One region of the Peribacillus sp. NPDC097895 genome, then DNA from elsewhere that is predicted to be linked to it. Evidence: riboswitches for the same ligand, from Rfam matches in the RefSeq annotation. Region 1 holds a riboswitch; each other region holds the start of a gene.
What was found. A riboswitch is a leader RNA that binds a small molecule or an ion and turns the genes downstream of it on or off. The one in region 1 is predicted to bind S-adenosylmethionine.

Region 1 (10,956 bases):
TCATTTAACCTGGTCAAGCCGTATTCGGTTGTCCAAAACTCTGGTAAAATAACGATATCGGCTTGTATAAAACCTCCACATGTAAAAAATGCTTTACAAGATGAGGATAAACATATATCATTTGTGACTAGAATTTCAAGAAATTTCAGAGAAGGTGTAAAAATGTTGCAATTTGAAAAATCAAGACTGCTTCAGGAACTGCCCAAGCAGTTTTTTGCCTCTCTAGTCGCAAAAGTCAATGCGATTACAGCACAAGGTCATGATGTCATTAATTTAGGTCAGGGGAATCCTGATCAGCCGACACCTGAGCATATTGTGAAAAGTTTGCAGGCAGCCGCTGAAAAACCGATAAATCATAAATATTCACCGTTCCGTGGACATCAATATTTAAAAGATGCTGCCGCTGTCTTTTATGAACGTGAATATGGGGTCAAGCTCGATCCCAATAGCGAAGTGGCGATTCTCTTTGGTGGAAAGGCAGGACTTGTAGAATTGCCACAATGTTTATTGAATCCTGGGGATACGATTCTGGTTCCTGATCCCGGCTATCCTGATTATCTTTCCGGTGTTGTTTTAGCTCAGGCAAAAACGGAATTCATGCCGCTGACAGAAGAAAATGGTTTTCTTCCGGATTACAAAGATATACATAGTGATGTGCTTGATAAAGCAAAAATGATGTTCTTGAACTATCCGAATAATCCTACTGGTGCATCTGCAACTTTAAGTTTCTTTGAGGAAACGGTCTCCTGCGCAAAAGAGCATTCAATTTGTGTGGTCCACGATTTTGCTTATGGGGCGATAGGATTTGAAGGGAAAAAACCGATAAGCTTTCTCCAAGCTGAGGGAGCGAAGGATATAGGAATTGAAATATATACACTATCGAAAACATATAATATGGCAGGGTGGAGAGTCGGCTTCGCAGTTGGGAATAAAAGTGTCATAGAAGCGCTTGAGCTTTTGCAAGACCATCTTTATGTGAGTCTCTTCCCGGCGATACAAGAAGCAGCGGCAAGTGCTCTACTTGACTCGCAGAGTTGTGTAGAGGAGCTTGTGAAGAAATACGAGGGGCGAAGGAATGTTTTCATTGAGGGATTACAGGCCATCGGCTGGGATGTCGAAGCTCCGGACGCCTCTTTTTTTGCCTGGCTCAAGATACCAAAAGGGTTTACCTCAGAGAGTTTTGCGGACTATTTATTAACGCATGCCCATGTAGCTGTAGCTGCTGGAAATGGATTTGGTGAATTTGGCGAAGGGTACGTCAGGGTAGGGCTTCTTACTTCCGAAGAACGGCTTAAAGAGGCTGTCGAACGGATACGCGCATTAAACATATTTTAACTGGGGGGAGAAGTTATCCACCTTTAAATAATCATAAACCTATTGACAAAGTACGGATTACCTGTCAGAATACAAACTAAATTCTTAATCTTTCGATACTTGAACATAACTATATATCAGCGTTTTCTTATTTTGAGCAGGTGGAGGGACTAGCCCTATGAAGCCCAGCAACCGACCGTAATTCCATTGTAAAATGGGGCGAAATTCATCGCCGGATTTTCTTGAAATCCACAAGGCACGGTGCTAATTCTTGCAGCTAATGGCTGGGAGATAAGAAGATGGCTTTTTAAAGCCTCTTCATTGTGAAGGGGCTTTTGTCATTTTGGGATTTAAAGTTAATGACTTCGAGATTCTACTAACGTGTTATAGGAGTGATCAGATGAGCGAGATAATCGCTACTTACTTAATTCATGATTTTGATGGAAATCATGAGAAAAAAGCAGAAAGCATTGCCTTGGGTTTGACTGTGGGAACATGGACGGACCTGCCCCATTTAGTTCAGATGCAGCTGGAAAAGCATAAGGGACGTGTCGTCTCTGTGACACCATTAGCTGAAGAAGAGAAGGCTAACCGCTATTTTGATCGGAAGGTGTACCGTTCATTCATTAAAATTGCTTATCCAACGGGGAATTTCTCTAATGATTTACCAGCAATCCTCACGACGGTCTTCGGCAAACTTTCATTGGACGGTGAAATTAAACTGATCGACTTGGATTTTATCGGTGATATTCACAAAGCTTTTCCTGGTCCGCAATTTGGTATTGCAGGCATAAGAGAGAAGATTGATGTATATAATCGACCTCTGGTGATGAGTATTTTCAAAGGTGTGTTAGGACGGGATTTAACATTCCATAATGAGCAACTGAAGCAACAGGCATTAGGAGGTGTCGATCTTGTAAAAGACGACGAGATTCTCTTTGACCAGGAACAGACTCCATTTATCGATCGAATTAAAACCGGAAAAAGAATATTGAATGAAGTCTATGAAACCACTGGTCATCGAACTTTATATGCTGTCAATCTATCAGGGAAAACATTTGAATTATTGGAAAAGGCGGAGCAAGCAGCTGAAGCGGGGGCTGACGCTTTATTGTTCAACGTTCATACATATGGTTTGGATGTAATGCAAGCCTTGCGTGAACATGATCATATTAAGCTACCGATCATGGCACATCCCGCATTTAGCGGAGCGTTGGCTTCTTCATCCTTTTATGGAATCGGCTATCCATTATTGCTTGGTAAATTAGTGAGGCTTTCAGGTGCAGATTTATCCTTATTCCCATCCCCTTATGGAAATGTCGCACTTGAAAAAGACGAGACATTAGCCATTGCAAAAGCTCTGACAAAAGATGAACTTTCATGGAAAAAAGCCTTCCCTGTTCCTTCTGCAGGCATACATCCGGGCATGGTTCCCGACCTAATCAAGGATTTTGGTATAGACAGTGTAATCAATGCCGGAGGTGGAATCCACGGACACCCTGACGGAGCAGAAGGCGGGGCCAAGGCTTTCCGTTCTGCTGTGGAAGCCGTTCTAGCAGGAAAGGACCTATCTGAAGCGGCGGCTGAGGAAGAAACACTAAAAAAAGCTCTTGTTTTATGGGGAGGCTTATAAGAAATAATGAAACCGATCATCTTTTGTGATTTTGACGGTACGATCACCAACACAGATAATATCATTTCTATCATGAAAAAATTTGCGCCTCCAGAATGGGAAGAGTTGAAAGATGGGGTTCTTCAACAAAAAATCAGTATATCCTCTGGGGTAGGCGATATGTTTTCTTTGCTTGACAGTGACTTGAAGGATGACATTATTCAATATGTAACAGACACAGCTGGCATTCGGCCAGGGTTTTATGAATTCGTTGAGTATACGAAACAGGCTAACATTCCTTTATATATAGTAAGCGGAGGCATGGATTTTTTTATTGAACCTCTTTTACATGATATCTTGCCCAAAGATTCCGTTTTTTGCAATAATGCCTACTTCGATAAGGAAAAGATCTATATTGAGTGGCCCAATGCTTGTGATGACCAATGTAAAAATGATTGTGGCTGCTGTAAGCCATCAATTATGAGGGAAATTGCCGGCGAGTCTGATTTTAAACTCGTCATAGGAGATTCAGTGACTGATTTTGAAGCAGCAAAAAAGGCTGATTTTGTCATTGCTCGTGACATTCTGCTTGAGAAATGTAATAAAGAAGGAATCCCACATCAAGGATTTGAAACGTTTTATGATGTAATTGACATTTTAAAGCAGCGGGAGGAGGTATGGGCATGAACACACATAGTAAAGAATGGCTGGAATTGGCGGAGATTAAAGCAGAACTGGCCGAAAGGGATTGGTTCATGGGAACAAGCGGGAATTTATCCATCCGTGAACCCAAAAGCCCTTTCTTTTATATTACGGCAAGCGGTAAAGATAAACGAAAACAAACGGATTCGGACTTTTTACTGGTGGATTTAAAAGGAAACCCTGTTGAAGAAATGGAGTTAAGACCTTCAGCCGAAACTTTGCTTCATACCGTTATTTACGGGAAAACCAATGCGAACTGTGTACTCCATATCCACACAGTGGAAAATAATGTGATGTCGGAATTGTACGGGGATGAAGGTCAAGTGACTTTTCGGAATCATGAAATCATTAAAGCGACTGGTAAGTGGGATGAAGATTCAGAGTTGCGCATTCCAATCATATATAACCACGCTGACATTCCGCTGTTATCTGAAAAGTTCAAGCCACATGTAGAAGAAGACTCTGGCGCCGTGCTCATCCGTAATCATGGTATAACGGTTTGGGGTGAAAGCGGGCTCGAAGCAAAAAGAATACTTGAAGCTTGTGAATTTTTATTTCAATATCAACTTTTGCTCAATCAACAACAGGCACTTACAGGTTCTGTAAGATAAAATATAGAGGAGGAATGTATGATGGCGACAATTAGATTCCATGAAACAAACGAGGTTATTGAAAACGGTGAACAGGTAAAAAGTTTTTTAGAAACACAAGGTGTAATATATGAGAAATGGGATATTTCGAAATTACCTGCTCATCTTGTAGAAAAGTATGATCTAACTGATGCTGACAAGGAGGAAATCCTTTTAACATTCCAATCTGAGATAGCGGAAATTTCGGAAAGAAGAGGTTATAAAGCGCATGATATCATCACATTATCCGATGCAAATCCAAACCTGGATAAAATGCTTGAAAACTTTAAGCAGGAACATCACCATGAGGATGACGAAGTGCGTTTCATAGCAGGCGGAACGAGTATCTTTGCCATTGAAGGCAGTGATAAACAGTGGTTTGATGTACGGCTTAATCCAGGAGATCTAATTAGCGTACCAGAATCAACAAGACATTATTTCACGTTGGCCGAGGATAGGAAAACCGTTGCAGTTCGGATTTTCGTTACAGCGGCGGGATGGGTGCCAATTTACGAAAAAGACGAAGTTCAAGCATGAGTCATTGTTGAAAACCAGCTTACGAGCTGGTTTTTTTATGTGGTCCCGGCAAATGATTTAGAAGGATAAGTATGATAGAATTTAACGGAATCAAATTTATCAGGATCATAGGAGCAGATACGAATGAAAACAACGGAAGTATACATATTAGGCGGTTTTCTCGGCAGCGGGAAAACGACGCTTCTACGAAATATATTAAAACAGGAAAGTGAAGCGGGTAGAAAAGTGGCCGTCCTTTTAAATGAGCTCGGCAGTGTATCGGTGGACAGTGGGTTGATAGGGGATGAAGTACCTCTGAAGGAGCTGTTTGACGGGTGCATTTGCTGTACCATTCAGGATAAGTTGGAGGTACAGCTCCATGAATTGTTAACTGAAAACGACTTGGACGCCGTTTATATTGAAACGACAGGCGCTGCACATCCTGTTGAAGTACTGGATGGTATCATGTCGCCGCTTTTCGCTAAAAGGCTAGAATATAAAGGGATAATAACAGTTGTCGATTTATTAAGGTGGCGCGATCGGGAAGAGCTCTCGCCGCAGCTGCGGCAGTTGCTTGCTGAACAAATTCACCATGCCGATTTCATATTATTGAATAAAGCGGATTTAGTTAGTGAGATGGAAGCCGCACAGCTGATTTATACGATTCAGGCGCTGAATACGGATGCTGTATGTTTATTGACAGAGTATGCAGCCGTTTCCTTGGCATCGCTGCAACAAATGCAACGAAAAAAACAAAAGGGAGTTCAAAAGCTTAATGTCCACGACCATTTGCATCTATCTGCAGTCGTTCATACTTTTGAAGGAGCTGTGGAACAAACTGACTTTGAAGATTGGCTTAGGTCTCTTCCGGAAACGGTCTATAGAATGAAAGGATACATTTCCTTTACCCATTCCCAATACCCTCATTTATTCCAATACTCATACGGAATGCCGATGTATATGAACGAAATGATAAAAATGCCATTGAATATCGTCATAATCGGTGAAAAGTTGGAGAGGGAGAGTATTATCAGTACGTTGAAGGCTATGGAAGCGAAAGCGGCTCAATAACGTTTACCGCCTATTTATGAAGGGAAATATAAAAGAGACTTTCTAAGGAGGCGGTATACATGCCATGGAATAATAATGATTACCCGGATTCAATGAAGAATTTAGATAAAGATGTCAGGGAAAAGGCTATTGAAATTGCAAATGCAATGTTGGAAGAAGGATATGAGGATGGAAAGGCCATTCCAATTGCCATAGACCGGGCTAAAAAGTTTGTGGGAAAAGATTGAAAAAGTGGTCAGACCCATTACTGGGTCTGACCATTTTTATTGCTGCATTCCAAAGGCGGCAAATGTCTTTTCGTCTTCTATTAATCCGCAAGCAGCACATTGAACCCGAACTTCAGGACCATTATATGCTAGATGGAATGGCTGAAGGGAATCGTTCGAATATTGTTCAACGATCTCACCGGATTGCGGATCCTTTTTAATGGGGGTTGCTACTTGCTGAATGAGATTGAAGCGAGATTTATTTGTTCGGCAATTTGGACAGCGGTATACTTGAGACATTGTACTCACTCCCTTTTGAATTTTTAAAAGCGTAATCGTATTATTAAGATAGTCTTTACAAGGTTGATTCATAATATGTATAAATTAGTAATGGATGGAAGGGATAAAATGAAAGAAACAGAAATGCAAGAAGAATTGTTGGAGGCTTATTTAAGTATATGGAATAATCGCAAGGTGACGGATGGAGGCGGAAGGGAAGTGTTATCTGAACTCATCCGTCGTGAGCTTTTGGATGAAAATGCACATCCCCGTGCCCGTAAACCAGTCTTGGAGAAGTTTTACCTCAGCATTAAACGTGTGATGCAATCTTCACTTTCTAACGAGATGAAAACCGCCATCGCCATGGCCTATGTCACTGAACTGGAAAGATTATGATCGCCATTCAGACATTGCGAACGCTGTTGGCAAATTTTCTTACCCGCTTCATACTTTTTTCACAACTCATTGTTAAAATTTTATAAAACTAGTTATTTAATGAATAAGGAGCTAAAAATATGAAGTGGAGCATTGCGCTTTTACTTGCCGTCTTACTGCTTACTGGATGTACTAGCAGTAATACTTTTACTAAAATAAACAAAGGTGAATCTTTCTTGGCGACCGTCAATATCAAGGATACTTCCCTTACTTTCATAGATGAAAACTATCATTCTTTTGCCACATGGGATATTTCAGAACCATTTACCGGTGCGTTGCTACTGGCAGATAAAGATACTATCTTGATTTATGGGAAAGAGATGGAGAAAGTCCAGGCGTATTCTTTATCAGCTGGAAAACTGATTAACAGTTGGGAAGTAGGGAAAGGAATCGTCAATATGCAGTTGTTGCATGATGGAAAAAGCATCGTGGCGGTCAATCAATCGAATCACTCCATATACTTTTTTAATGATGAAGGGGAGGAGCAGGATATCGTCAAGGTAGGTAAAAGCCCCTTGACCGTTCTGCAAGGAGTGGAGGAGAATCGTTTGTATGTCATTAACTTTGGTGATACCAAATGTTCAGTGATAAATCTTGAAACGAAAAAGGTCGATTTTGAATTTCCGATACATAGTTCTAGCACCGGCTCTTTATTAAGGGAGACAAAGGATGAAATATGGATAGGGGGCCATGGTGATGGGGACCAAGTGGAAGAAAATCTATATATTTATTCGGCAAGTACAGGAGAGTTGAAGAGTAAGTTGAAGGCTCCCACCATGCCGATAAAGTTCCTTGAGAATGATGAGGGCATTTTTGTCCTTAGTCACGGTACAAGCTCCTTATATAAATTAAATGATCAATATGAGGAAGTGAAAAGCAAAGTGGTCGGAGTCAATCCTTTTGAAATGGCGAACTTTAAGGAAGATGTGGTTGTGGCGGGGTATGATAGTGATGAAGTGTATGTGATGGATACTGAAACAGTCGATGTAAAAAAAACGATTAAAGTCGGCGAAGGTCCATTTCAATTCATGTTGAGGGAGTAGATTGACATGCATGTTTACACCATTTTAGTCGTTGATGATGAAGAAGATATGCGGAATCTAGTTGAAATGTATTTGCTGAACTCAGGTTATCGATGCCTTCAGGCTGCAAATGGAAAAGAAGCCGTAAGTATGGTTGAAAAAGAGGAAGTCGATTTAATTCTATTGGATATCATGATGCCAGGTATGGACGGTTTCTCGGTTTGTGAAAAAATCCAGGAAAATTGGGATATCCCTGTGATCTTTGTCAGTGCGAAAGGTGAAGAATGGGATAAAGTGAAAGGGTTGAAGCTCGGTGGGGATGACTACATCGTCAAGCCGTTCAATCCAGGAGAATTGGTCGCAAGAGTTGAAGCGGTATTACGAAGGACAGGAAAACTGTCTATGAATGAAGAAAGTCAAAACTATGTCCGATTCGGTAAAATCAGTTTAAACTTACAATCTAGAACGGTCTCGGTGGAAGGGGAACCGATCAATTTAACCTTAAAAGAATTCGAATTGCTTTTATTCCTAATGCGTCATAAAAGTCAAGCACTCAGCCGGGAACAACTTCTTGAAAATGTTTGGAGCGGGGAATATGGAGGATCTTTACGGACCGTGGATACCCATATTAAAACATTGCGGATGAAATTAAGGGCGGCCGATTACATCCAAACCGTCTGGGGAATTGGTTATAAGATCGAGGAGAAGAAATGAGAGCCAATTGGAAATCCCTCTCTTTTAAATTATGGCTGACCATCATCTCTGCCATCATCCTATCCGTTCTGTTCGCATACTCCCTTTCTCAATATTATTATAAAAATCTATATGTGGAAAAGCTTAAAACGGATTTAGTCAATGAAGCATCATTGCTTGGCGCGGATTATTCTGGTGGTGAAATCAGCGATGACTTCAAACAAAAGGTTGAATGGTTTAACAGCAAGAATGACAGCGAGGTCTTTGTCGTCAACAACCCGAGGGAATTGAGTGCCTGCCTTCCTTTTGAAATCAATTATGACACCCTAATATCTGAAGAAGAACGACAAATGCTTTTAGAAGGAAAAGCGGTTGAAAAAGAAGGCTATGAGAAAAGGTTTGAAAAGAATATCGTAGCGGCCATTATCCCCCTTATTGACGAAGACCGCCTCGAAGGCATCATCTATACATATATTCCAGTAGACTCAATTACGGTCTTACTTAAGGAATTTGCTGCAAAATGGATTGCAGCGGTTCTTTTGTTCTTGGTTGTCGCGATTTTTTTTACAACGAAATGGTTGAAAAAGCTAATCAGTCCGATTAAGGAAATCGAAGCTGCTGCTCATCGTGTCTCTGAAGGGAATTATGACATACAGGTTCAAGTAAGGAGTCATGATGAAATAGGTAAACTGGCACAAGCCTTCAATGATATGGCCAATTCCATCCATTTGGAAGAAGAAAGGAAAAAAGAGTTTCTTGAAAATGTTGCACATGAACTCAGAACTCCGCTAAGTTACGTAAAGGGTTACACGCAGGCTATATTGGATGGTGTCGTGAAGAATGATGAAGAGGAACGCAAATACCTTCAACTCATTTCAAGGGAAGCTCTTAGGCTGCAACGACTTGTAGGTGATTTGATGGACTTATCAAAATTGGATAGTGATTCATTCGTATTACATAAAACCCCGATTGCCTTTGCACAATTCATCGAAGATGTGCTTGTTAAATATGAACCGATCATAAAAGAAAAGCAATTGGGCCTTCAGCTCCAGCTAGACCCGGACCCAATTATTTATGGGGATGAAGGGAGGATGGAGCAAATCCTTCATAACATTTTTGATAATTGCATTCAGTATACCGATTCTGGAGGGTCAATCAATATTACCCTAATTCAGCATAAGGAAGATTGTGAGCTAATGGTTACTGACACAGGTAACGGGATCCCTGAAGCAGATCTGCCATATGTAATGAATCGTTTTTACCGAGTGAATAAAGCGCGCAGTCGTTTTGATGGCGGGTCAGGGCTCGGACTTTCCATCGTTAAGAAATTGGTGGAATTGCAAAATGGCAAAATAGAAATTGAAAGCAAGGTAAAAAGAGGAACAAAAGTCAGGGTTGTGCTGCCGACAATAAAAGAAGAATGGAATTCATAAAAAGGGGATACGTGTAAAGATGAAAAAAATCATGTTATTTTGCATGGCGTTAATTTTGTTGGCTGGTTGTGGCAAGGAAGAGGAAATCCCGCAAATGTTAAATGTCGATTTATCAGTCGTTCCTAATAAGGGCAAAGTGAATGAGCCTGTGAAGTTCCAGGCGAAAGTAACGTATGGCGATGAAGAAGTGACAGATGCAGATGATGTCAGTTTTGAAATTTGGCTTGCAAATAGTGATGATCATGACAAGATTCCTGCAAAACATAAAGGGAACGGTATTTATGAACTGGAAAAACCGTTTGAAGAAGAAGGGACCTATTATGTATATGCGCATGTAACGGCACGGGATATGCACAACATGCCCAAGAAAGAATTCGTCATAGGTAAACCAAGTCCTCCAGAACAAAATGACGATAAAAAGGAAATGGACGAGATGAACGACGAAGAAATGAAATGATTAAGATACCAAAACAATTCGGGTTTTATATCCGGATTGTTTTTTATTTTGTAAAAATGTTCATTGTAATAGGGTTGTGTGAAATAGATATGTACCTTTTCTTACAAAAGTAGGACAAAAAGTGAATTTAAAACGAAAAATTTGTAACATAAAAGTAATGAAAGTCATACTATTTAGCTTGGAGACGATATGTCAACTAAAAGTTATTAGTATTCCATGGAAATAGTTCTATGTAACTACCATTGACAAGGAATGTCTGGAAAAATATGAGCATTTATACTATTGGCAGAAACATAGATAGCTAAAGCATTCTTGCCTGCATTCTCTGATAATTGAATAATAATAGTTTCTCATTAGAATCCTGTGAATTTTGATGGAAATTGATGGTGCATATATTACAAAAAATGCATGATATGATAATTCCAGAAGCAAAGCACAACAAAAAACGAACATCACAGGAGGAAATACGAATGAAAAAGAAAATGTTTATGTCAGCAGCAGCGGCTGCAGCTATTATATTCACAGGAGTAGGAGCTAACCAAGCTGAAGCAGCCAACTGTGATACTGTTAAACCAGTAACTTTTAAA
Region 2 (10,956 bases), 770 kb from region 1:
GAATGAAACGAAAAAATCGATAAAAGTGATCGCCTTCAGAAGCATTAAAAGAATTGACTAGCTCAACGAATTCTTTTGATAAAATCGAAGTGGATGGCTCGGAAACACTTGATGTTAAAGGAGATGCCTATCAAATAGAGGCAGATCTATTATGGTCGGATTTTAAGAAAACAGGATTAAGGCTCAGGGAGTCAGATGATCAAAAACGCCACGTTGACGTAGGCATTTCTGCAGAAGAAAATTACTCTTATGTCAATCGAGCATTCACAGATCAACCTGACGAAACGAATCAGTTCGTTGAAAGTACTGCACCATTTGATGCCAGTAAGAAGAAGGTTCATTTAAAGATTCTCGTCGATAAAACGAGTATTGAAGTTTTTGTGGATGATGGACAGGCTGCATATTCAAACTTAATATTCCCTCATGCTGAAGATAAAGGAATTACTCTCTTCTCCGAGGGCGGCAAAGCGATCTTTAAGAATGTGAAGGTTACACACTTTGATTCGATTAATTGAACCTCATCTTGGCAGATACCTTTCATATGTGTACACATACATTCTTTTATAAGAAATGACTCTTCAAATATGAACATTTACTAAAAGGCGTACCACCAACATTTCGCGCAAAACATACGTTAAGCAAATTCCGACATAGAAAAAGCACGATTTCTATACGCTAAGACTGTCTTATATGTACTGAAACTTATCTTTGTCATTTTAACTGAAAATAGATAAATGAATGAGTTATTGAACATCAACAGATGAGGAAAATCCTCATAAATCCTTTAGCTATAAGGTGTTAAGAAACTTAAGGTTTTCTGAACAGAACCTTAGCGTATGTTTTCCGCATTTTGCTGGTTAGCCCCTTATCAATTAATTCGGGGGAAATAAGATGACGGTTGGTAAAAGAAAGCAGAATCGATATAAATTTGTATTATGGTCAATGATTATTCCACTGTTTGTATCTATTATTCCACCTTTGCAAGGAAAAGGAAGCATTGCTGTTGCAGAGAAAAATAAAGAATCTATCAAAAATGTAAAAGAATTAAAAGAGTTAGATGAATTAAGAACTGAAAATTCAAAAACGCAACCTATATAACCGACTAACATCATAACGAATACATAGATTACAAGAAATTGAACCTATAATTGCTTGAAGAACCACCTTCATATCGACACTCCTTTTTACTTTTTCTGGCAATAGTTATGATTATGTAACTTAAAGAAAAAGTATAAAAAAAGGTTTGTTATCGAGTAAGTTCTTCAGATCAAAACCCTAGATGGCATCATTTTTCTGCTTCAGCATCCTGCAGGGGCCGTACATTGTTATGATTTTGTTTCATGCTTTTTACCCTTCCATCTCGAGACAATGAGAAGAGAGAGAAGTAAACCAACTAAGTAAAGCACGGAATTACCGATCATATCCCCAAATTTAAATTGGTCATTGATATTTATAGGAATTATGGAAATTATGTAAATAACCGGAATTGATCTATACATAAATGGATGAATGTTCTTTTTGAAGAGTGGAGCCAGCCCTAAAGTAGTTGCATAGTAGGTTATCGTAAGCTGGAAAACATTTGAATCATCCATATCACGAGCAACAAAGACTCAAACCGTTCAAAGATCAAACCGGTGATTTCAAGCATGAGATCAAGGGTCGGCCATATTCTTGTAACTACTCCATCGACGGAAAACGCTCCGTTGACCATAATGACCGTTATTACATAAAAGATCAAAGGTATGGCCGTTCCGATTAGAACGGCTTTTTTATGCAATTAAAGGGGGAAGATAATCCGATAATAAAGAAAATACACATTTACCTAGATTTGGTAAACTCCCTTAAAGCTTTTTTTATATTTTCTAATTTCTGGTGATTTAGTTTCAGCATTCCATGCCCTTCTTGAGTCTTTGGTTTGCCCAGCGAAACTGTATTATTTATGAGTTCATTAAATTCTTCTAACTCTGTTAATTTACGGCCAAGTATTGTTTCAAATTTATTTATCAAAAGCGCAACAGCTCCTGACACATGTGGGGCAGCCATGGATGTACCTGATAAGACGGCAAATTGGTTACCAGGAAAAGTTGATACAACTTTCTCCCCAGGGGCTACTAAATCCACTTCACCATTAGAATTACTAAATCTGGAAATGCGTTCACGCCGGTCAACTGAGCCTACTGCCACAACTTCCGAATATGCAGCTGGATAACTGTACTCGTTTGTTTCGGACTTACCATCGCCTTCATTTCCCGCGGCACACACGACCATTATATTAGATTGGACGGCGTTTATAATCGACGAATGTAAGGCCGGATCATTATCCGGTCCCCCTAATGACATCGAGATAACCCGTACTTTTTCGCCATTAGGACCTGTCCAATTGACAGCGTAATTGATAGCTGACGTAATGTTTTCTGTTGTTCCTTCTCCTGATCCATTTAAAACCTTAAGTACCAGCAACTTGGCTTTAGGTGCTGCACCTACAACTCCAAAACCATTTTCTGCTGCTGCAATGGTTCCGCAAACATGAGTCCCGTGTCCGTTATTATCGGCAAATTTGACAGGATCACCATAATAATCGTCCGTGAAATTATATCCACCAATAATTTGACCAATCAAATCAGGGTGATCTGACTGGCATCCTGTATCGATTACGGCTACTACTATGTTCTCACCCTTAAACCCTTCTCTCCAAATAGAGCGTGCACGAATCATTCTAATACCTCGTGGAACTTCCAAGGTATTTTCTGTTATTCCTTCTACTTGGAAGGGTACTAATTGAACATTTGGCAATTCTAGCCTCTCCCTTCATATTAACCCTAAGACGGGCAGAAACACCTCCTTTTGTAATAACAATTGAGGGGAATCCACACTTAAAACCCGTTTAGGAACGCTGAATCCAATAACATTGATTACAGCCTTTCTTTATCCTATGAATGGAGACAAGCTTTTGCTATAAACCTTAGCTAATTTGATATTTTAGTTTACTAAAACAAAATACATTTAATTGAGATGGAGTAGATATATCACCGTTTACATATTCAGCAATCAGTCGTGATTGTTGAACAACATAGGTAGAAAATTACAAACGCTGTTATATCAAAGCTAAGAGGTTTGTATAATAGGGTCCTCCTACTTGATACGTTGTACAAATGATTGATTTTAAAGGGATTTTAGTATCTCATATACATGTATCAGAAATATTTCTTTCTTTAGCGTATAGAACCTTCATATTGATGATACGCCTAGAAGAGAATTTATACAGCATCAAATAAAAGGGATCTCCTGCTCATTCCATATTGGAAACGAACAGGGGATCATACTTTGCAATCTACATGCATCAAATCACCTCTCTATTTATTTGGCTGCTATTTTTTTGAACATTTCTACATAAGAAAGTTCGCGCTTCTTTTCAGCTATATGATAAGCCTTATCTAGAACCTCTAACGACTCAATAACGGATTTCCATAATTTTAACATGTGAAATTACCACCTTGATTTATTATGTTATGAATGACTGTCATTCATTTCTCTTTTGTTATCTTTTTACGAAGTCGATATTCCTTATTAAAGTGACAATTTATTGGTAATGAGCGAATGAAAGCGAGCGTCATGGGGACTAATCTCATGTTTTTGAAGTTTTTCTTTATTTTGCTCATGTTTTCATATAGATCAATATGAAATTAATAAAAACGTTGGGAAGAAGGCTTTACTAAATGGGAAGGTTCTGGTGCAAATAGGCGGGCCCGATACCGGAAGAGGACTTAGAGAAAATATCCTTTTTTAATTGAATAAATTCATACGTAAACAATAAAAGTGAAAGACGACAAACCTCTTGGTTCCCAAGGGACCTATTGTGGTGTAACTATCTCTAACAGGATGTGCCTTTACTCACTGGGTATGTTTACGGCAACCATTAATCGTATGACTAAAAGAGGTTCGAGCAGACTACGTCATTCCCTATATCTTGCCGTGCTATGCGGCATAAGGAGTTGATAAACAAATTACTTGTTATGTATTATGGTATACAACTCGATAGAATATATTAATTTCACAAAGATATATTGGTTAGTAGGCAAGGGCTCTTTAACATAATGTGGGCATTAGCAAAATGATGCTCACGATCAAAAATCTCATACAGCTATGATGAATCCATGTGTAACCTTGAAATAAAGTTTATTAGTTTGAGTAAAGTATGATTTTAAGAACCGCTTATATATTGTAGTAGTAATAGTGTGCAAGCCAGTACGTACATATATGAGGAATCATTTGTGGGAAAAGAAAAAACAAGAAATGTAATTGTGAAAAAGAAGAAAAAAAGAATATTAAAGTACACAGCAGCTAGGCTTAAATCGACAATTAGATATGCTTAAACAATATCAATGTACGAAGGTCTTAGCAGAGTAAATGTCTGGTAGTGATAACTAAAAGTTTTTAAAGGTTGTGTACGAGAGAGCTTATCAATCTTGTATATATTTGAAAACTAAGGCGTTAAATTAATAAGTCTGAAAGAAAATTTTGATACCAATCCCCCCAAGGTTAGGAGGACCGGAGATTTCAATACTACTACTTCTTAAAAATATGAGGTTGGTCTGTGTTTATGGGAGTGCTTGTATTGGATTTTGCATTACTAGCATCATTTAATGTTAGTTCTTTTGTTTCTGGTGTCCAGGCGTATTAAGTGTTTTTCCTTGGGGCACTTATGTTGGTGACAGGATTAGCCGAACTTCAAAAAGACAGAAAAGGATTTTGGGGGTATATGAATATTGCTATCTCTTTATTTATTTTCTTTGCTTCCATAGGATGCACTAAAGAGACCACAATAAGTGGTCTCTTTTATTTGTTCAAAAAATCAACATTAATGTTTAACAAAGCCAATTTATAAAGCACGCTATTTCAATTATAATCAAGAATCCTACGAGTGCTATATCATTTAGTATCCATGAAATTAACATATTTCACTAAATTCATGGATAGTCTTTTTTACGTACGTGTAAATGTAACGCTTCCGTACAAGGATTTACGGTCCCGGCATTACTACGATTGATTAAACCTTTGGAGCAACAGTATTTAAAGGAACATCTATGGCAGACTCACCATAAGAGGATTAACTATGACTCTACCAAAGTTCAATACTGATACTTCTGGTTTTTTGGTTTATAATAACAACCATCTAGTCTTATGAGGGGGGATCTTATGAATGAATATAATGTAACGGTCAGGAATGGCAGTACTTTAATTTTGTCAGAAATCATTAAAGCTGAAGATGAAAGAGAAGTCCTTGGCACTCTTTTAATTTCCAGTGAATTATTTAATCAACCATTTACCGACATCAGGATTTTAGAACGCTGATTTGTGCCCGCCCGTTCCATTTGTTACACTGTAATAAATCTTTATACGGTAGGCGATATTATGTGTGGACGTTTCACCCTTTTCACTGACATTGAAGAAATAAAAGAACGGTTTGAAATCCAAGGATCATTTGATGAGGAATACCAATACAGTTATAATATAGCACCTTCCCACTCCGTGCTCTCCGTCATTAATGACGGAACTAGGAATCGACTTGGATATCTTCGGTGGGGACTCATTCCTTTTTGGGCAAAAGACGAAAAAGTGGGTTACAAAATGATCAATGCAAGGGCAGAAACCATTGCTGAGAAGGCAAGCTTCAAGAATGCGTATAAGAAGAAACGATGCTTGATAGTCGCTGACTCTTTTTATGAATGGAAGAAGACACCCGAGCGAAAAATACCGATGCGAATAAAACTTAAGAATCATGCTCCATTTGGAATGGCCGGTCTTTGGGAATCCTGGAAATCTCCCGAAGGCATCAGTATCTATTCTTGCTCTGTTATAACAACCGTTCCTAATGAGCTAATGACCAGCATTCATGATCGAATGCCAGTCATCCTTAAACCGGAAGATGAAAAAGATTGGTTGAATCCATCCATTAATGATGCGGCCTATCTGCAGCAATATTTAAAGTCATTCGATTCGGAACAGATGGAAGCATTTGAAGTATCGACTGATGTGAACTCGACTAAAAATAATTCACCTAACCTAATACAACAAATTTGTTGAGAGGTCTTTAGACCTCTTTTTTATATTCATTCCTTCCCAATAAATGGCGATATTAGGTAGTGTAATGTTAATAAAACTTATTTACTGCACTTATAAAAATCCGTTTTTAATCATGTGAAATAATTTTTAACTTAACCTTGCGATAATAGACAAAATGCTGTACTCTTATATTTACTTTTCATTTTGACATTCGATGTCACTTTCAGAGAGTGGACTCGTCTATACTTAGAGTGGTTTCGGCAAGTTTCCAGCCTGCACTATCCTGAGGACATCGTGACATTTGATATTATTTTCACTATATAATGTAAATCTTCTTATCAAGAGAGACGGAGGGACTGGCCCGAAGATGTCTCGGCAGCAGACTTAATAGGAGTGCTGTGCCAAATCCAGCAGGCAGATTCTCGCCTGAAAGATAAGGAGGGTGTTTTTTATAAATTAAAAGACCTCTTCTTGTGTTTAAAAGAAGGGGTCTTTTTTTGCTTACAGTTTTTTAAGCATTCTTCCATGACTGGGATATTATCATCTTTTAATAGGGGGAATTTGCGAAAGCTGTTAAAAGAATAAGAGCTGTGACACATGTCATGGGAAAAATAAAAAGAGGTGTTCATCATGAGTACAAACAATAAAGGGAATCCATGGGCGTTGATCCCATTTGTCGTTTTTCTAATTTTATTTATAGGTTCAGGGGTCATTACAAGAGATTTTTATTCATTTCCTGTGATTGTAGCGATTTCAATTGCATCAGCCGCCGCATTGGCAATGAATCGAAAAGAGTCTTTCAATGAAAAGGTTGAAATCTTTTGTAAAGGTGCCGGGGACTCCAATATTATGTTAATGGTTATCATTTTCATTTTGGCCGGCGCTTTTTCAGAAGTTGCAAATGGCATGGGGGCAGTTGAATCAACGGTGAATCTTGCCCTAGCGGTTTTTCCGCAAAATCTTTTAATGGTAGGGATTTTCATTATCGCTTGTTTTATTTCTTTATCAATGGGGACAAGTATGGGAACGATTGTAGCGCTTGCACCTATAGGGGTGGGAATTAGTGAGCAAACTGACATATCGCTTGCCCTTTCAATGGCCGCCGTTATCGGTGGTGCGATGTTTGGTGATAACCTATCCTTCATATCAGATACGACAATCGCGGCAGTTCGTACCCAGGGCACTAAAATGAAGGATAAGTTTAAGGTGAATTTTTTCATCGTGTTACCTGCTGCCATCATCACATGTGTCATCCTTGGAATGTTAACGATGGGAGAACAAGCCGCCATCTCCCAACATTCATATAATTGGGTGAAGATCCTTCCTTATCTTGGTGTATTGATCACAGCATTGGCAGGAGTCAATGTGTTCCTGGTTCTTACCACTGGAATAGTATTTGCAGGAATTATCGGTATGGCGGATGGCAGTTATAAACTGTTGGATGTCATTCAAAAAACGGGAGAGGGGATGGCGGGAATGTATGAAATCTCTTTCCTGGCCATTTTGATTGCAGGTATGGTGGCTGTCATCAGGCATAATGGCGGCATTGATTATCTTCTCCAAGTCGTGACCCGAAATAGTAAAACAAAAAAAGGCGCTGAATTCAGCATTGCCGGGCTTGTTAGTTTGACGAACCTTTCAACGGCCAATAACACGATTTCAATAATCATTGCCGGACCTCTTGCCAAAAATATTGCTGAAAAGTATGGGATTGATCCCCGTAAATCCGCGAGCCTGCTTGACGTTTTTGCCTGTTGTATCCAAGGGTTAATTCCATATGGGGCCCAGCTTCTGGTAGCGGCGGGGGTAGCAAAGATTTCTCCGATTAGCATCTTGCCATATTCATATTACCCACTTTTAATTGGCGTTTGTGGAGTAATAGCGATCTTGATTGGTTTTCCACGATTTCAGGCGGGAGTAGATGTAACGAAGAAACGTGCTTCTTAAAATGAAACAACCCCCTGAATCATTAGATACAGGGGGTCAAGAACTAAGAGATGTATGGGAGAAGCGGAAGAAATGCAATATAGCCACAGTTTCTCCTTTGAAGACGCGCCAATCCTTGAAACTATTATATATTTAACCGCACAGTGTTTTTTTCACTCGTGCGGTTTTTGTTTTATATTCGGTAAACCAAAGGAGAACGATCCAAGTAACCATTAGTGACTGTTTTGTAAAACCGTACGCATTCACGTTGGTTCACAAATTTAGACCAATATAGGAGTGCATAAAGTCTTATGGTAGAAAAGCAAAAGAGGGTGGTTGTGTCATCTGAAAATGCATTGCGGCAAGGAAAAAATGCAACTCTTCTGCCACAATTGTGAATTATTTAATGTAGTACTAGGCTATTAGTGCTCTTAATTAAGTCGTTTTACGACTTGGAAATACCCTTTTTATATATAAGACACTGATTGATTCTAGTTGTAAAGTTTTTTTCCTTTGCTGATAGGAATATGGATTGTGAATAGTATAAGGAGTCAACTCTAAAGGACGAACCAAATGTTGTGGATAAAGCACTATAGATGGAAAGTACATATTGGGTAGAAAGAGCCTCGTGTCATCGGAGGGCTTTACCTGACAGTAGGAATATTTTTTTGACAAGAGACAAAGATTTTAACTTTGTCTCTTGTGAAATTACCTATTCAAACGAAGATGATTTTGAGTTATTTAAAGATGAAGAAGAGATTTTTATTTTCGAGGGAGAACAGATTGATCATATGTTCTCCCTTATGTTGAGAAGATGTATATTGAAAAAATTCATCATGAATTCGAAGGAGATACTTTTTTTCCAAAAGTTAATTTCAATAAATGGAATGAAATATCTTTTGAAGGGGTTATGAATGACAAACATCCTTATAACTACGATTTTCATGTTTATGAAAGGGCGCTTTTTCTTTATACATCTAACGGTGCAGTCTAGTTTAAGATGATTATCACACCTCCTGGTTAAATAAAATAGAATTAGAATGGATAATGACCGCCTTTAAATTTCAGTCTGTAAGAAATGTTTCAAGAAAGTGACGAGAGGCAGAGGACATATACTGATTTTTCATCCAAACTATGGCAGTCTGCGTAACTAATGATGCTTCTGATATTTCCTTATACTTTAAATCAGCATTTTTAAATAATTCTAGCCAATCTCGCTGAACAATTGCCGTTCCTATGCCTAGGTTTGCCCAGAGTAGAATTGATTTAGTATCATCAATTTTCCCAAGTATATTAGGCTCAAATCCAGCATTTCGACACGCCTGCGTAATTATATTCTCATATCTATTAAGTACAAGTAATGGCTGATCTGCTAGATCAGAGAGGGTTATGGATGATTCATTTTTTTCCCATAATGGTGTGCCAGCTGTCACTGCAACCATAGGTTCTTCAGGCAAGAGAATTGAATCGTAATATTCTGAATTGATGGGAGTGCGAACGATACCAATATCTATTAATCCTTTTTTTAACATATCTAAAATCTCTGGTGTACTACGGTGTTTAATTTGAAAACTAATATTAGGATATAACTGATTGAAGTTATATATTCGTATAGGCAAAATAGCATCGCCAGTAGAGGCAAGCGTCCCAATTCGTAATGTTCCACGACTTCCTTCATCGTAATCCTTCAATTCACTGATTGTTGTTTCAGTTAACTCTATAATCTGCTTTGCCCTGTATTGCAGCCTTTTCCCTACGTCCGTAATTTTTAAATTTCTCGTGTTTCTTTCAAACAGTTTCACCTCTAATTCATCTTCTAACATTTTTAACTGTTTACTAAGTGGTGGTTGAGCCATGTGTAATCGGGCTGCTGCTTTGGTTATACTATCTTCTTCAGCAATAGCTAAAAAATAAATCAGTTGTTTAATATCCATCATAAACATCTCCGACCTTAATTTATTCTAAATGAGTATTAATTCTATATTATTTAGATATTTTTATTATAAATAAATGTTTAGTAAAATAAAACTAATTGTTATAAATAAGGGAGAGAGTTTTATGGATATATTCGTTTCACTTTTAATTATATTTAGTATGCTGATTTTTAGCATCTTCAAAAACATTAACATTTTGTACCCTCTTATATTGGGATTAGGTATCCTATCGTTTCTTTCCTTTAAACGAGGGTTCGATATAAAAGACGTTCTATCAATGGTTTTGAAAGGGGCTTCTAAAACTAATCAAATTTATATTCTTCTGGTCCTATTAGGAGCTTCAACAGCTATTTGGATGGCTTGCGGAACGGTGCCTGCTTTTATTTACTACGGAATTAAGATTATTAACCCACACTTCTTTATTATTTCAGCTTTTATTATTACTTGTGCAGTTTCATTAGTAATTGGCTCATCCTTCGGAACAGTTGGAACAATTGGTATTGTATTTATAATAATGGCTAAAGCAAGCCATATTAATTTAGATTTAACTGCCGGTGTCATTATAACAGCCGCCTATATTGGTGAGAGAAGTTCTCCGTTGTCTTCTAGTGCCAACTTGGTTGCAATTTTGACAGAAACCAATCTTTACGTAAATTTAAAACGAATGTTTTTTACTACAATTGTACCGTTTATCATAGTTATTGGTATTTATCTGATGTTATCAGTGAAGAATCCTCTTCATATTGGTTTTCTTGATACTAGTACTGAACTTCGAGCTTACTATAATTTGAATTCTGCTATTCTAATTCCTGCAATTGTAATTTTATTATTCGTCGTATTTAAAATGGATGTACGAATTGCGTTGGTTGTTAGCATCATTATCGCTTTTGTCGAAAGTATCCTATTTCAGTCTAAATCCGTCGGTGAGCTAATTCATTTTATGATTTTTGGTTATAAAATAGATTCTGCCAGTAGTATCACAGATATTTTGCACGGAGGTGGGATATTAACAATGTTACAATCAATACTGATC
Region 3 (10,956 bases), on a different contig from region 1:
AACTTGATCAGACGGTTCATTTCAACCGCGTATTCCATAGGAAGTTCTTTTGTAAATGGTTCGATGAAGCCCATTACGATCATTTCCGTTGCTTCTTGCTCAGAGATTCCGCGGCTCATTAGGTAGAACAATTGCTCTTCCGATACTTTGGAAACCTTCGCTTCGTGTTCAAGGGAAATGTTATCATTCAAGATTTCATTATATGGGATTGTATCAGAGGTAGACTGATTATCCATGATTAATGTATCACATTCAATGTTAGAACGAGCACCATCCGCTTTACGTCCGAAATGAACGATACCACGGTATGTTACTTTACCGCCTTGTTTAGAAATTGATTTTGATACGATAGTTGAAGATGTATTTGGCGCAAGATGAATCATTTTCGCTCCAGCATCTTGATGTTGGCCTTTTCCAGCAATGGCAATCGATAATGTCATACCGCGAGCGCCTTCACCTTTTAAGATGACAGCAGGATATTTCATTGTCAATTTAGAACCGATGTTACCATCAATCCATTCCATTGTTGCGTTAGCATCACAAACCGCACGTTTCGTAACCAGGTTAAACACGTTGTTTGCCCAGTTTTGAATCGTTGTGTAACGGCAGTAAGCATCTTTTTTAATGATGATTTCAACAACCGCACTATGAAGGGAGTTAGTTGTATAAACAGGTGCTGTACAACCTTCTACATAGTGAACGGATGCCCCTTCATCAACAATGATTAGCGTACGTTCGAATTGACCCATGTTTTCAGAGTTGATTCGGAAATAAGCTTGAAGCGGAGTATCCACTTTAACACCTTTTGGAACATAGATGAAAGATCCGCCTGACCATACAGCTGAATTCAATGCCGAAAACTTATTATCAGTAGGCGGGATTGTTTTACCGAAATGCTCACGGAAGATATCTTCATTTTCACGAAGTGCAGAGTCCGTATCTTTAAAGACGATACCCAAATCTTCCAATTCCTCTTTCATGCTATGGTAAACCACTTCTGATTCATATTGAGCCGATACACCAGCAAGGTATTTTTGTTCAGCTTCAGGAATTCCCAGTTTATCAAAAGTCTGTTTGATTTCGTCAGGAACTTCATCCCAAGATTTTTCTGATTTCTCTGATGGCTTAACATAGTATGTGATTTCATCAAAGTTCAAGCTTTGCATGTCGCCGCCCCATTGAGGCATTGGCATATTGTAAAAATGCTCCAATGATTTCAAACGGAAATCAAGCATCCATTGCGGTTCATCCTTCATTCGAGAAATTTCTTCCACGATTTCTTTCGTAAGACCACGCTTTGAACGGAAGATGGAAACATCTTTATCCGCAAAGCCATATTTATAATCGCCGATTTCAGGCATTTTCTTTGCCATAGCTCGTATTCCTCCATTTCAAATGGCTGAATTACAACAGCTCATTTTAATTTAATTATTCCTTCAATCCCTTTTCCATGGCCTTCCAAGCTAAAGTGGCACACTTGATTCGAGCAGGGAATTTAGAAACTCCTTGAAGGGCTTCAATATCCCCAAGATCAATTTCATCATCATATTCTTTTCCCTGAATCATTAAGGAAAAGGTCTCGGATATCTTTAAAGCAGTATCAACGTCTTTGCCCTTAATGGCTTGAGTCATCATGGAAGCTGAACTCATGGATATCGAACAACCGTCACCATCGAATTTAACATCGCTGACTTTTCCATCTTCAATCTTCATCGTTAAACGAATCCGATCACCGCAAGTTGGATTGTTCATATCGATTGTCATGCTGCCATCTTCAAGCATACCTTTGTTACGTGGTTTCTTATAATGATCCATAATGACCTGACGGTAGAGTGTATCTAAGTTATCAAAAGACATTGCTGAAATACTCCTTCGTTTTAACAAGCCCGGACACAAGCTTATCAATATCTTCTTCCGTGTTATAGAGATAGAAACTCGCTCTTGCTGTCGATGACACGTCAAGCCATTTCATTAATGGCTGTGCGCAGTGATGACCGGCACGGACAGCAATTCCATCTGCATCAAGTACGGTAGCGACATCATGTGGATGTACGTCATTAATATTAAAAGTAACTACACCCGCACGCTTTTCTGAATCTTTAGGACCGTATATGGTTATCCCTTCGATTGCGGACATTTTCTCCATTGCATAAGCGGCGAGTTTATGTTCATGCCGTTCAATATGATCCAAGCCGATTTCTTCCAAGAAATCAATTGCAGCCCCCATGCCGATGGCTCCGGCAATGATAGGGGTACCGCCTTCGAATTTCCACGGGAGTTCTTTCCATGTAGACTCATACAAGCCTACAAAATCAATCATCTCTCCGCCGAATTCAATTGGCTCCATTTTTTCAAGAAGTTCTTTTTTGCCATATAATACGCCGATACCTGTTGGACCGACCATTTTATGACCTGAGAAGGCAAAGAAATCACAATCCAAATCACGGACATCCACTTTTAGATGCGGCGTGCTTTGTGCCCCATCGACTACCATTACAGCATTGTGTTCATGGGCAATTTTTGCGATTTCCTTCACAGGATTGATAACACCAAGTACATTCGAAACCTGCATGATGGAAACGATTTTCGTTGCATCTGTAATTGTAGCCCTCACATCATCAATTGAAATCGTGCCATCCTCTTGAAGCGGAATATACTTCAGTACAGCGCCTTTTTCTCTGGCTAGCTGCTGCCACGGAATGATATTACTGTGGTGCTCCATGTAAGAGATGACGATTTCGTCACCCTCTTTTACATTTGCTCCACCGTAACTTCTTGCTACAGTATTTAAAGAAGTGGTCGTCCCTCTAGTAAAGATGATTTCTTCTGTAGAAGAAGCATTAATGAATTTACGTACCTTTTCCCGTGCACCTTCATACGCATCCGTAGCTTTTGTTCCAAGTGTATGCACTCCGCGGTGAACATTCGAGTTGTATCCACGGTAATATTGCTCAATCGCTTCAATCACTGCAGCCGGTTTTTGGGAGGTTGCAGCACTATCTAAATAAACTAATGGCTGACCGTTGACTTCTTGATCTAATATCGGAAAAAGCTTACGAATTTCGTATGGGTTCATTACTGTACTTTCCTTTCAATGACCGCTACTAATTGTTTTTTAACTCCCTCAATAGGAAGCTGGTTAACAACTGGGGCCAAGAATCCGTGAATGACAAGTCTTTCTGCTTCTTTCTTCGTAATACCACGGCTCATTAAATAATACAGTTGAAGCGGGTCAACACGACCTACAGAAGCGGCGTGACCAGCCGTTACATCATCTTCATCAATTAAAAGGATTGGATTGGCATCTCCGCGTGCTTTTTCACTTAACATCAGTACGCGTGATTCTTGTTCGGCATTGGCCTTTGTAGCACCATACTCTATTTTTCCAATTCCATTAAAAATGGATGATGCCGCGTCTTTCATGACACCGTGCTTAAGGATATAGCCCTCAGAGCGTTTGCCATAATGAATGATCGCTGTCGTAAAGTTTTGTTTTTGTTCCCCGCGACCGACTACAACGGTTTTAGTATCACCGTGCGAGCCATCGCCCATTAGATATGTTGTGTTATCTGAAATCGTATTTCCATCGTTCATCAGGCCAAGTGCCCACTCAATACGAGCGTCACGTCCTGCCACCCCACGGCGGTTAACGTAAGTCGTAAAGCCTTTTGAAAGGGTATCGACCGCCCCGTATTCCACTTTTGCATTTGCATTCGCAAATACTTCAGTTACGATGTTGGCAATCCCTTCGTTAGACTCAACAGTCGAGAAATAGTTCTCTACATATGTGACAGAGCTATTATCTTCCGCTACGATCAATACATGGTTGAAAAGTGTAGTATCTGGATTATCCAATAGGAATACCGATTGAATCGGCTCTTTGACTTCTACATTTTTCGGAACATAAAGGAATGCTCCCCCATTAACCAATGCAGCATGTAGTGCTGTTAAACGATGCTCATCTATTTTAACTCCGTCTTTCATGAAATATTTTTGCACAAGCTCAGCATGGTCACGAGCCGCTGTTAAAATATCCGTAAAAATGACGCCTTGTTCTTTCACATTTGCTGACAGATTGATATGCGCCGGCGTATTGTTGCGTTGAATGTATAAGTTTCCATTTTCTTCAATGATGGATTTAATTTCTTCCGGAAGCTCTTCTATAGAGGCAAAAGCTTCACTTTCAACCGCATGGGTCTTGAAAGAAGTAAAATTCCATTTGTCAATTTTCGTTTTATCCGGCTTTGGCATAGGGAGCTTTTCAAATTCAGAAAACGCTTGAATCCGTAGCTCTGAAAGCCAAGCAGGCTCGTTATTTTTAGTTGAATAAGAGCTTATATCCTCTTGTTCAAACGGTAATTTCGTTTCTGTAGTCATTGCAAATCCTCCTACTTACGCTTCTTCGCCAACAGTTTCGTCTTCAATGCCCAATTCTTGTTTGATCCAATCATAACCTTCCGCTTCCAAGCGGGCAGCAAGTTCAGGACCACCTGATTTAACGACACGTCCTTGCATCATAACATGTACATAGTCAGGAGTGATGTAATTCAATAGACGTTGGTAGTGAGTGATGATCAAGCACCCAAAGTCTTCTCCGCGCATTTCATTGATTCCTTTTGAAACGACTTTAAGTGCATCGATATCAAGCCCTGAATCAATCTCATCTAAAATTGCAATTTTAGGTTGAATCATCATTAATTGAAGAATCTCGTTACGTTTTTTCTCTCCGCCGGAAAAACCTTCATTTAAATAGCGTTGTGCCATATCTTCATCCATCTCAAGAAATTCCATTTTTTGGTCCATTTGACGAATGAATTTCATTAATGAAATTTCATCGCCTTCTTCACGGCGTGCATTAATGGAAGAACGTAAGAAGTCGGCGTTTGTAACACCACTGATTTCACTTGGATATTGCATAGCAAGGAATAGACCGACACGAGCACGCTCGTCGACTTCCATTTCCAAAACGTCTTCACCATCGAATGTGATGCTTCCGCTTGTTACTTCATATTTTGGGTGACCCATGATTGCTGATGATAAAGTTGATTTACCAGTTCCATTAGGTCCCATGATCGCATGGATTTCTCCACCTTTAACTTCAAGGTTAACCCCTTTTAAAATCTCTTTACCTTCAATAGATACGTGAAGATCTTTAACCGTTAATGTAGAAGCTGACATAATAATACCTCCGTGAACTAATTCCTATTTTATTACCAGAAAGTAAAGATTACTTTCTTTACTATAATTTTCGTAAAAGCATTCTCACTTTATTCTCATTCCAATTTTATAACAAATCCAATTTAGAATCAACTAATATAGATAGGGGTTTCTATTTCTTACATGGTGAAAACCTGTCCCATTCTAATAATACTAACAGTTATAGCCAACATACAGCATATTAAGCCTTATTTAGCTTTTGTTAAAATTATCTTATTATTCGGCAAATCTTCGTTGCTTATTATTATATGTTCAAAAGATTTGATTGGAAGGTATGAACGTTTCACTTTGAAAAGAAAAAAATCGGACTGTTTGGCGTTATGTAAGATAATCCAATAAGGAAACCCTTATTTTCTGGACCACTTATCATTTTACCTCTACAGACCGATCTTTTAAAGAACTCTTTTATATGCTTAGCCGTGAATTTTACGTTGTAGGTCTAGGACCATTTTGTTGCACTTTTCATGTTCCCTATCTCGTTCTTTCTCAACCTCAATACGGAGGTCTAAGTTTCTACTGTACTCACTGTAGCCAATCCCATGTGAAGACTGCATCGCCTTTTCCATTTCGCTTGTTACATTTAACTCTAGAGTATTGATAGTGAACCATCCTTTCAAATTTGTGTTTCATTTTATTTCTTTCTTTAACCTTTTACCCTACTATTCACACTTTAAACATAAAAAACCGACCCGAATTAAATCAGGCCTCTGACTGTAGACAAACTGGATGATAATTGAGTTTGTCTACAGTTTTTTTAGGATTTTAAAATTTGAACGTTACTTGGAACGTAGGGCACTCGCTTTTGCCGCAGGAGTCTCGTACCTTCCGTTCCAATCCACTAAGACTAAACAATTAAATAGAACCACTTTTGCCTACAGTCTTTTTTCGTTTCATGCGTAAAACGATTGAAGAAGTTGAAAACAACATGATACCGTTGGTTTTAGGTTACGGTTCCCATGATCAAGCGCCTTACTTCTCACTTCTCTATGTTATGTGAAAGATGAACGAACAAAACAGTTTTCCTATTCATTTCATGCGGCAGCAGACCGTAACGGATTTGTATTTGGGACGATAGTAACAACCGGAAATACGCATGATAGTCGTATCTTAGAGCATCTGATTGAACAAGTTATTGAAAAAGTTGGAAAACCTGATTGAAGCTGTTGCCGCAGATGCAACTTACAAAACACCAGCCTAACCCTATACACCTCCTCGAACAAAAGAAGGATACTTCCGCAATCATGACATGTGTAATATGAACGTTTTGATTGTTATCTCTGCCCATCGGCAGGATTTTAAAGCACTCAACAACAAATACAGAGGGCATCGAAAGTACAAATCGCTTTAAGTGCTTCAAATCCAATAAAAAATCAAAAAGGTTTCGGAATGTGACCATTCCGAAACCTTTTTGTCTACAAACTGCGATCGAATTAAATCAGGCCATTCTTGAATCATTTATCCGCTGGTACAACCGCACCTTTGTATTCCTCAAGGATGAAATCTTTGATTTCTTTAGAATGCAATACTTCTACAAGAGCTTTGATTTCTTCTTTATTTTCATCGCCTTTATTTACAGCGATGACATTCACATAAGGTGATTCGGAATCTTCGATCGCAATTGAATCTTTCAATGGATTCAAGCCAGCGTCGATTGCATAGTTAGAGTTGATCAAAACAGCATCGCCTTCGCCGCTTTCATAGATTTTCGGAAGTAATGCCGCTTCATATTCAGCGTCGAATTTAAAGTTTTTCTTATTTTCAATGATGTCTTTCGTTGTAGCTGTCGTTTTATCGATGCCCTCTTTCAACTTGATGAGGCCATTCCTTTCCAACAGTGATAAAGCACGGCCATGGTCAGCGACAGAGCTGCTTAAAATGATCGTTGCTCCATCAGGAAGTTTATCGATGCTTTTATATTTTTGTGAATATAAACCGATAGGCTCGATGTGAATCCCGCCCGCATTGACGAAATCATATCCATTCTCTTTAATTGCCGACTCTAAGAAAGGTAAGTGTTGAAAATAGTTAGCATCCAATTCCTTATCATTCAATGCCTTATTCGGTAAAACATAGTCCTGGAATGTTTCGATTTCCAAATCGATGCCTTTTTCTTTAAGTATTGGCTTTGCTTTCTCAAGGATTTCAGCATGCGGAACATTTGATGCACCTACTACTAATTTCTTCGATTCTTTATCCGTATCGCTGCCACTTTTATCCTTTTCACTTCCACAAGCCGCCAAAGCGATCGATAACACTAAAATTAATGCAAATCCCAAAAACTTTTTCATTCAATTCATCTCCCTTTATCTTTTATCCAATTTAGATGTAATCATATCTCCAATAATTTGAATTATGAAGACGATAATTAGAATAACGATAGTCGCTACAAGAGTAACGTCATTGTGATTTCTTTGATAGCCGTCCAGATAGGCTAGATTACCAAGCCCTCCTGCACCGATGACACCAGCCATTGCTGTGTAGCCGACCAATGCAATCGATGTTACCGTAATCCCGGAAATAAGGGCCGGCATCGACTCTGGAAGCAGGACCTTCCAAATGATCGTGCTCGTTTTTGCCCCCATGGATTTGGCAGCTTCAATTACACCTTTATCGATTTCACGGAGGCCGATTTCAACCATGCGTGCATAAAATGGGGCCGCACCGATAATAAGTGCTGGCAGTGCAGCATTCTCACCAATCATGGAACCGACAAGTGCTTTAGTGAATGGAATGAGCAGCACGATCAAAATAAGAAACGGAATGGAACGGAATATATTAACGACAGCACTCATAACCACGTTAACCGTCCGGTTTTGCCACATATTCCCTTTCCCTGTCAAGAACAGGATCAACCCTAATAGTATGCCTATAAAAAAGGTAGCTACTACAGATATGCTTGTCATATATAGTGTTTCTTTCGTTGCTTCAATAATGTCTTCCCAATCCACATTCGGCAATAATTCTTCAAGCATGAGTAATCACCTCCACGCCTACCTGCTGTTCTTTAATGAATTCGATTGCGCGGAGCATTTCATCCTCTGTGCCATCAAGATGGATGAACAGCGTTCCATATGAACCGCTTCTGGTTTGGGATATCTTACCTTGAACGATATTAACGTCCAACTCGTAGTTACGTACGAGCTTGGTGATCAACGGGCTTTCGGCATGGTCCCCTACAAAGGTCAGTTGAATAACTTTACCTGCAGGAAAGCGTTCGAGTAAATGGTCCATTGTTTCTTTCGTTTCTTCCGGTTCCGTTACCTGTTGCACGAAACGCTTTGTCATTTGTTCTTTAGGATTCTTGAAAACATCCAGGACAGGTCCCTGTTCAACAACTTGCCCGCTTTCCATCACAGCCACACGGTGACAGATTTTACGTATTACATGCATCTCATGTGTTATCAACACAATCGTTAGCCCAAGGCGCTGATTGATGTCAACAAGCAATTCAAGTATGGAGTCAGTAGTCTGTGGATCTAAAGCAGAAGTCGCTTCATCACATAGCAGCACTTTAGGATCATTGGCAAGAGCCCTGGCTATTCCCACCCTTTGCTTTTGCCCACCGCTCAATTGCGATGGATACGCCTTTTCCCTGCCTTCCAGTCCGACTAACTTGATTAATTCGTTCACACGTTTGGTGCGTTCATATTTCGAAACTCCTGCAATTTCCAACGGAAAGGAAATGTTCTCTTGGACGGTCCTGGACCATAATAGATTGAAATGTTGGAAAATCATGCTGATTTCTTGACGGGCCATACGAAGCTTTGCCCCATTTATCTTAGAAATTTCCTTATCAGCCACCACAACGGATCCCTCCGTGGGCGTTTCCAAGCCATTGAGCATTCTGATCAAAGTACTTTTCCCAGCTCCACTGTAGCCAATAATACCGAAAATCTCGCCTTTATTTATTTCAACATTTACATTATTTACAGCCTTGATCGTCTCACTGCTTCCTTTTCCTGTTCGAAACAGCTTACTGACATTAGTCAATGTAATCATTAATACTCACCTCTTTATCCAATAAAACCTATGAACTTAGTTGATTTCTCTACATAATTAGTTTGTGCTTTTACCAATTTCACTGCCCATGCAAAGGTTTCCCCAATATGGAATAGAAAAAACCTTTCTGCATGAGCAGAAAGGCAGGTAAAAAGATTGGCCTTCCTCTCATCTTCCAAAGTGATTAAACTTTGTGTGAATTGGCACCTTTCCAAGGAAATCTCCTTGTCGGTTGCCGGGTTTCATCGGGCACATCCCTCCACCTCTCTTGATAAGAGCTAATATATAGAATATTTTGTACATCATTAAGTTCTTTAGTATGGTGAAATTTTATCATAGATAAAAAAGGAGTGCAATGTATAATATTTCTATAATAATATGAACTTGTCTTTTCCTTAAATCGTTTTAGAAGCCAAGGAGACGATATTCGTTGCTTTTTCAATTGCCTGCTCTAAATCTTCAATTAAATCCTCAACATTTTCTATCCCAATGGATAGGCGGACTTGATCAGCACTCACACCCGCTTTCGCCAGACCTGCATCATTCAATTGTTGATGGGTCGTGCTGGCGGGATGGATGATTAAACTCTTAGCATCCCCAACATTCGCTACATGGGACCATAATTCAACCGAATTGATAAGTTTCGCTCCGGCCTCACGGTCACCTTGTATTCCAAAGGTCACAACCGATCCTGCTCCCTTAGGCAAGTATTTATCTGCAAGGGCTTTATCCGGATGATCCTCATTAGCAGGATATGAAACCCAGGTCACGGCCGGATGATTTTTCAAATATTGAATGACAGACTTGGTGTTCGAGATATGCTCTTTCATTCTTACATGCAGCGTTTCAAGTCCAAGCGTAAACTGAAATGCACTTTGGGCACTTAACGCAGGGCCTAAATCACGAAGTAATTGCACTCGGGCTTTTGTAATAAAAGCAGCGGGTCCCACTGCCTCCGAATATACGAGATCATCGTAGCTTGGATCAGGCTCGGTAAAGCCAGGGTAGTTTGGCGAGTTCCAGTCGAACTTCCCTCCATCCACAATGACACCGCCTAATGTCGTCCCATTTCCCAATAGCCATTTTGTAGCAGAATGGATGACAATATCCGCTCCAAAATCAATGGGTCTGCAAAGATATGGTGTAGCGAAGGTATTATCGATAATTAAAGGTATGCCGGCATCGTGGGCGATATCCGCTACCGCTTCGATATCTAGGACTCTCAAGCTTGGATTTCCAATTGTTTCGGCAAATATGGCTTTTGTTCTTGGCGTAATCGCCCTTTTAAAATTTTCAGGGTCATCAGGGGAGACGAATTTCACTTTAATCCCATATTTAGGGAGAGTATTCTCAAAAAGATTATACGTACCACCATACAATGTAGAGGCTGAAACAATCTCATCCCCTGCACCGGCAATATTCAAGATTGACAGGGAAATGGCCGCCATTCCGCTTGCTGTTGCCAATCCGCCGATCCCGCCTTCCAATAAGGCCATTCTCTCCTCGAAAACGCTGACCGTGGGGTTATGGAGTCGAGAATAGATATAGCCATTCTCCTTTAAGCCAAATAAATTTGCTGCATGGTCGGTGTCTTTGAACAAGTATGCATTACTTTGGTAAACAGGAACTGCACGGGCACCTGTTTCATCAGCTTGCAGACCACCATGAACACTCAATGTTTCGAAACGCAACTTTTTCTCTGACATACGCTTTCTCCTCTTCTTCTATCGATTTAGTTGG

Region 2: it holds a riboswitch for S-adenosylmethionine, as region 1 does, so the genes downstream of both, ACQKMH_RS11210 (Na+/H+ antiporter NhaC family protein) here and mtnW (2,3-diketo-5-methylthiopentyl-1-phosphate enolase) in region 1, are expected to answer to the same signal.
Region 3: it holds a riboswitch for S-adenosylmethionine, as region 1 does, so the genes downstream of both, ACQKMH_RS17080 (methionine ABC transporter ATP-binding protein) here and mtnW (2,3-diketo-5-methylthiopentyl-1-phosphate enolase) in region 1, are expected to answer to the same signal.

Annotation. Positions count from the first base shown of each region.
Region 1 is NZ_JBNNSH010000001.1:1,561,928-1,572,883, forward strand. It holds gene ACQKMH_RS07550 (pyridoxal phosphate-dependent aminotransferase) at 163-1,335, shown strand; SAM riboswitch class I at 1,460-1,612, shown strand; gene mtnW (2,3-diketo-5-methylthiopentyl-1-phosphate enolase) at 1,715-2,947, shown strand; gene ACQKMH_RS07560 (2-hydroxy-3-keto-5-methylthiopentenyl-1-phosphate phosphatase) at 2,954-3,613, shown strand; gene ACQKMH_RS07565 (methylthioribulose 1-phosphate dehydratase) at 3,610-4,239, shown strand; gene ACQKMH_RS07570 (cupin domain-containing protein) at 4,261-4,794, shown strand; gene ACQKMH_RS07575 (CobW family GTP-binding protein) at 4,918-5,844, shown strand; gene ACQKMH_RS07580 (hypothetical protein) at 5,904-6,071, shown strand; gene ACQKMH_RS07585 (hypothetical protein) at 6,108-6,350, opposite strand; gene ACQKMH_RS07590 (hypothetical protein) at 6,426-6,725, shown strand; gene ACQKMH_RS07595 (WD40 repeat domain-containing protein) at 6,845-7,807, shown strand; gene ACQKMH_RS07600 (response regulator transcription factor) at 7,814-8,500, shown strand; gene ACQKMH_RS07605 (sensor histidine kinase) at 8,497-9,912, shown strand; gene ACQKMH_RS07610 (FixH family protein) at 9,932-10,369, shown strand; gene ACQKMH_RS07615 (CAP domain-containing protein) at 10,840-10,956, shown strand, end outside.
Region 2 is NZ_JBNNSH010000001.1:2,333,160-2,344,115, reverse strand. It holds partial or broken gene ACQKMH_RS11250 (GH32 C-terminal domain-containing protein) at 33-515, shown strand; gene ACQKMH_RS11245 (hypothetical protein) at 892-1,098, shown strand; partial or broken gene ACQKMH_RS11240 (GerAB/ArcD/ProY family transporter) at 1,326-1,768, opposite strand; gene ACQKMH_RS11235 (S8 family peptidase) at 1,819-2,715, opposite strand; gene ACQKMH_RS11230 (hypothetical protein) at 3,358-3,480, opposite strand; gene ACQKMH_RS11225 (DUF3953 domain-containing protein) at 4,682-4,885, shown strand; gene ACQKMH_RS11220 (hypothetical protein) at 5,197-5,352, shown strand; gene ACQKMH_RS11215 (SOS response-associated peptidase) at 5,413-6,084, shown strand; SAM riboswitch class I at 6,396-6,503, shown strand; gene ACQKMH_RS11210 (Na+/H+ antiporter NhaC family protein) at 6,694-8,010, shown strand; partial or broken gene ACQKMH_RS11205 (dihydrofolate reductase) at 8,597-8,983, shown strand; gene ACQKMH_RS11200 (LysR family transcriptional regulator) at 9,054-9,926, opposite strand; gene ACQKMH_RS11195 (Na+/H+ antiporter NhaC family protein) at 10,048-10,956, shown strand, end outside.
Region 3 is NZ_JBNNSH010000003.1:147,478-158,433, forward strand. It holds gene sufB (Fe-S cluster assembly protein SufB) at 1-1,373, opposite strand, end outside; gene sufU (Fe-S cluster assembly sulfur transfer protein SufU) at 1,429-1,857, opposite strand; gene ACQKMH_RS17050 (cysteine desulfurase) at 1,847-3,076, opposite strand; gene sufD (Fe-S cluster assembly protein SufD) at 3,076-4,377, opposite strand; gene sufC (Fe-S cluster assembly ATPase SufC) at 4,393-5,178, opposite strand; partial or broken gene ACQKMH_RS17065 (IS5/IS1182 family transposase) at 6,208-6,581, shown strand; gene ACQKMH_RS17070 (MetQ/NlpA family ABC transporter substrate-binding protein) at 6,669-7,505, opposite strand; gene ACQKMH_RS17075 (methionine ABC transporter permease) at 7,521-8,189, opposite strand; gene ACQKMH_RS17080 (methionine ABC transporter ATP-binding protein) at 8,182-9,216, opposite strand; SAM riboswitch class I at 9,382-9,494, opposite strand; gene ACQKMH_RS17085 (O-acetylhomoserine aminocarboxypropyltransferase/cysteine synthase family protein) at 9,612-10,922, opposite strand.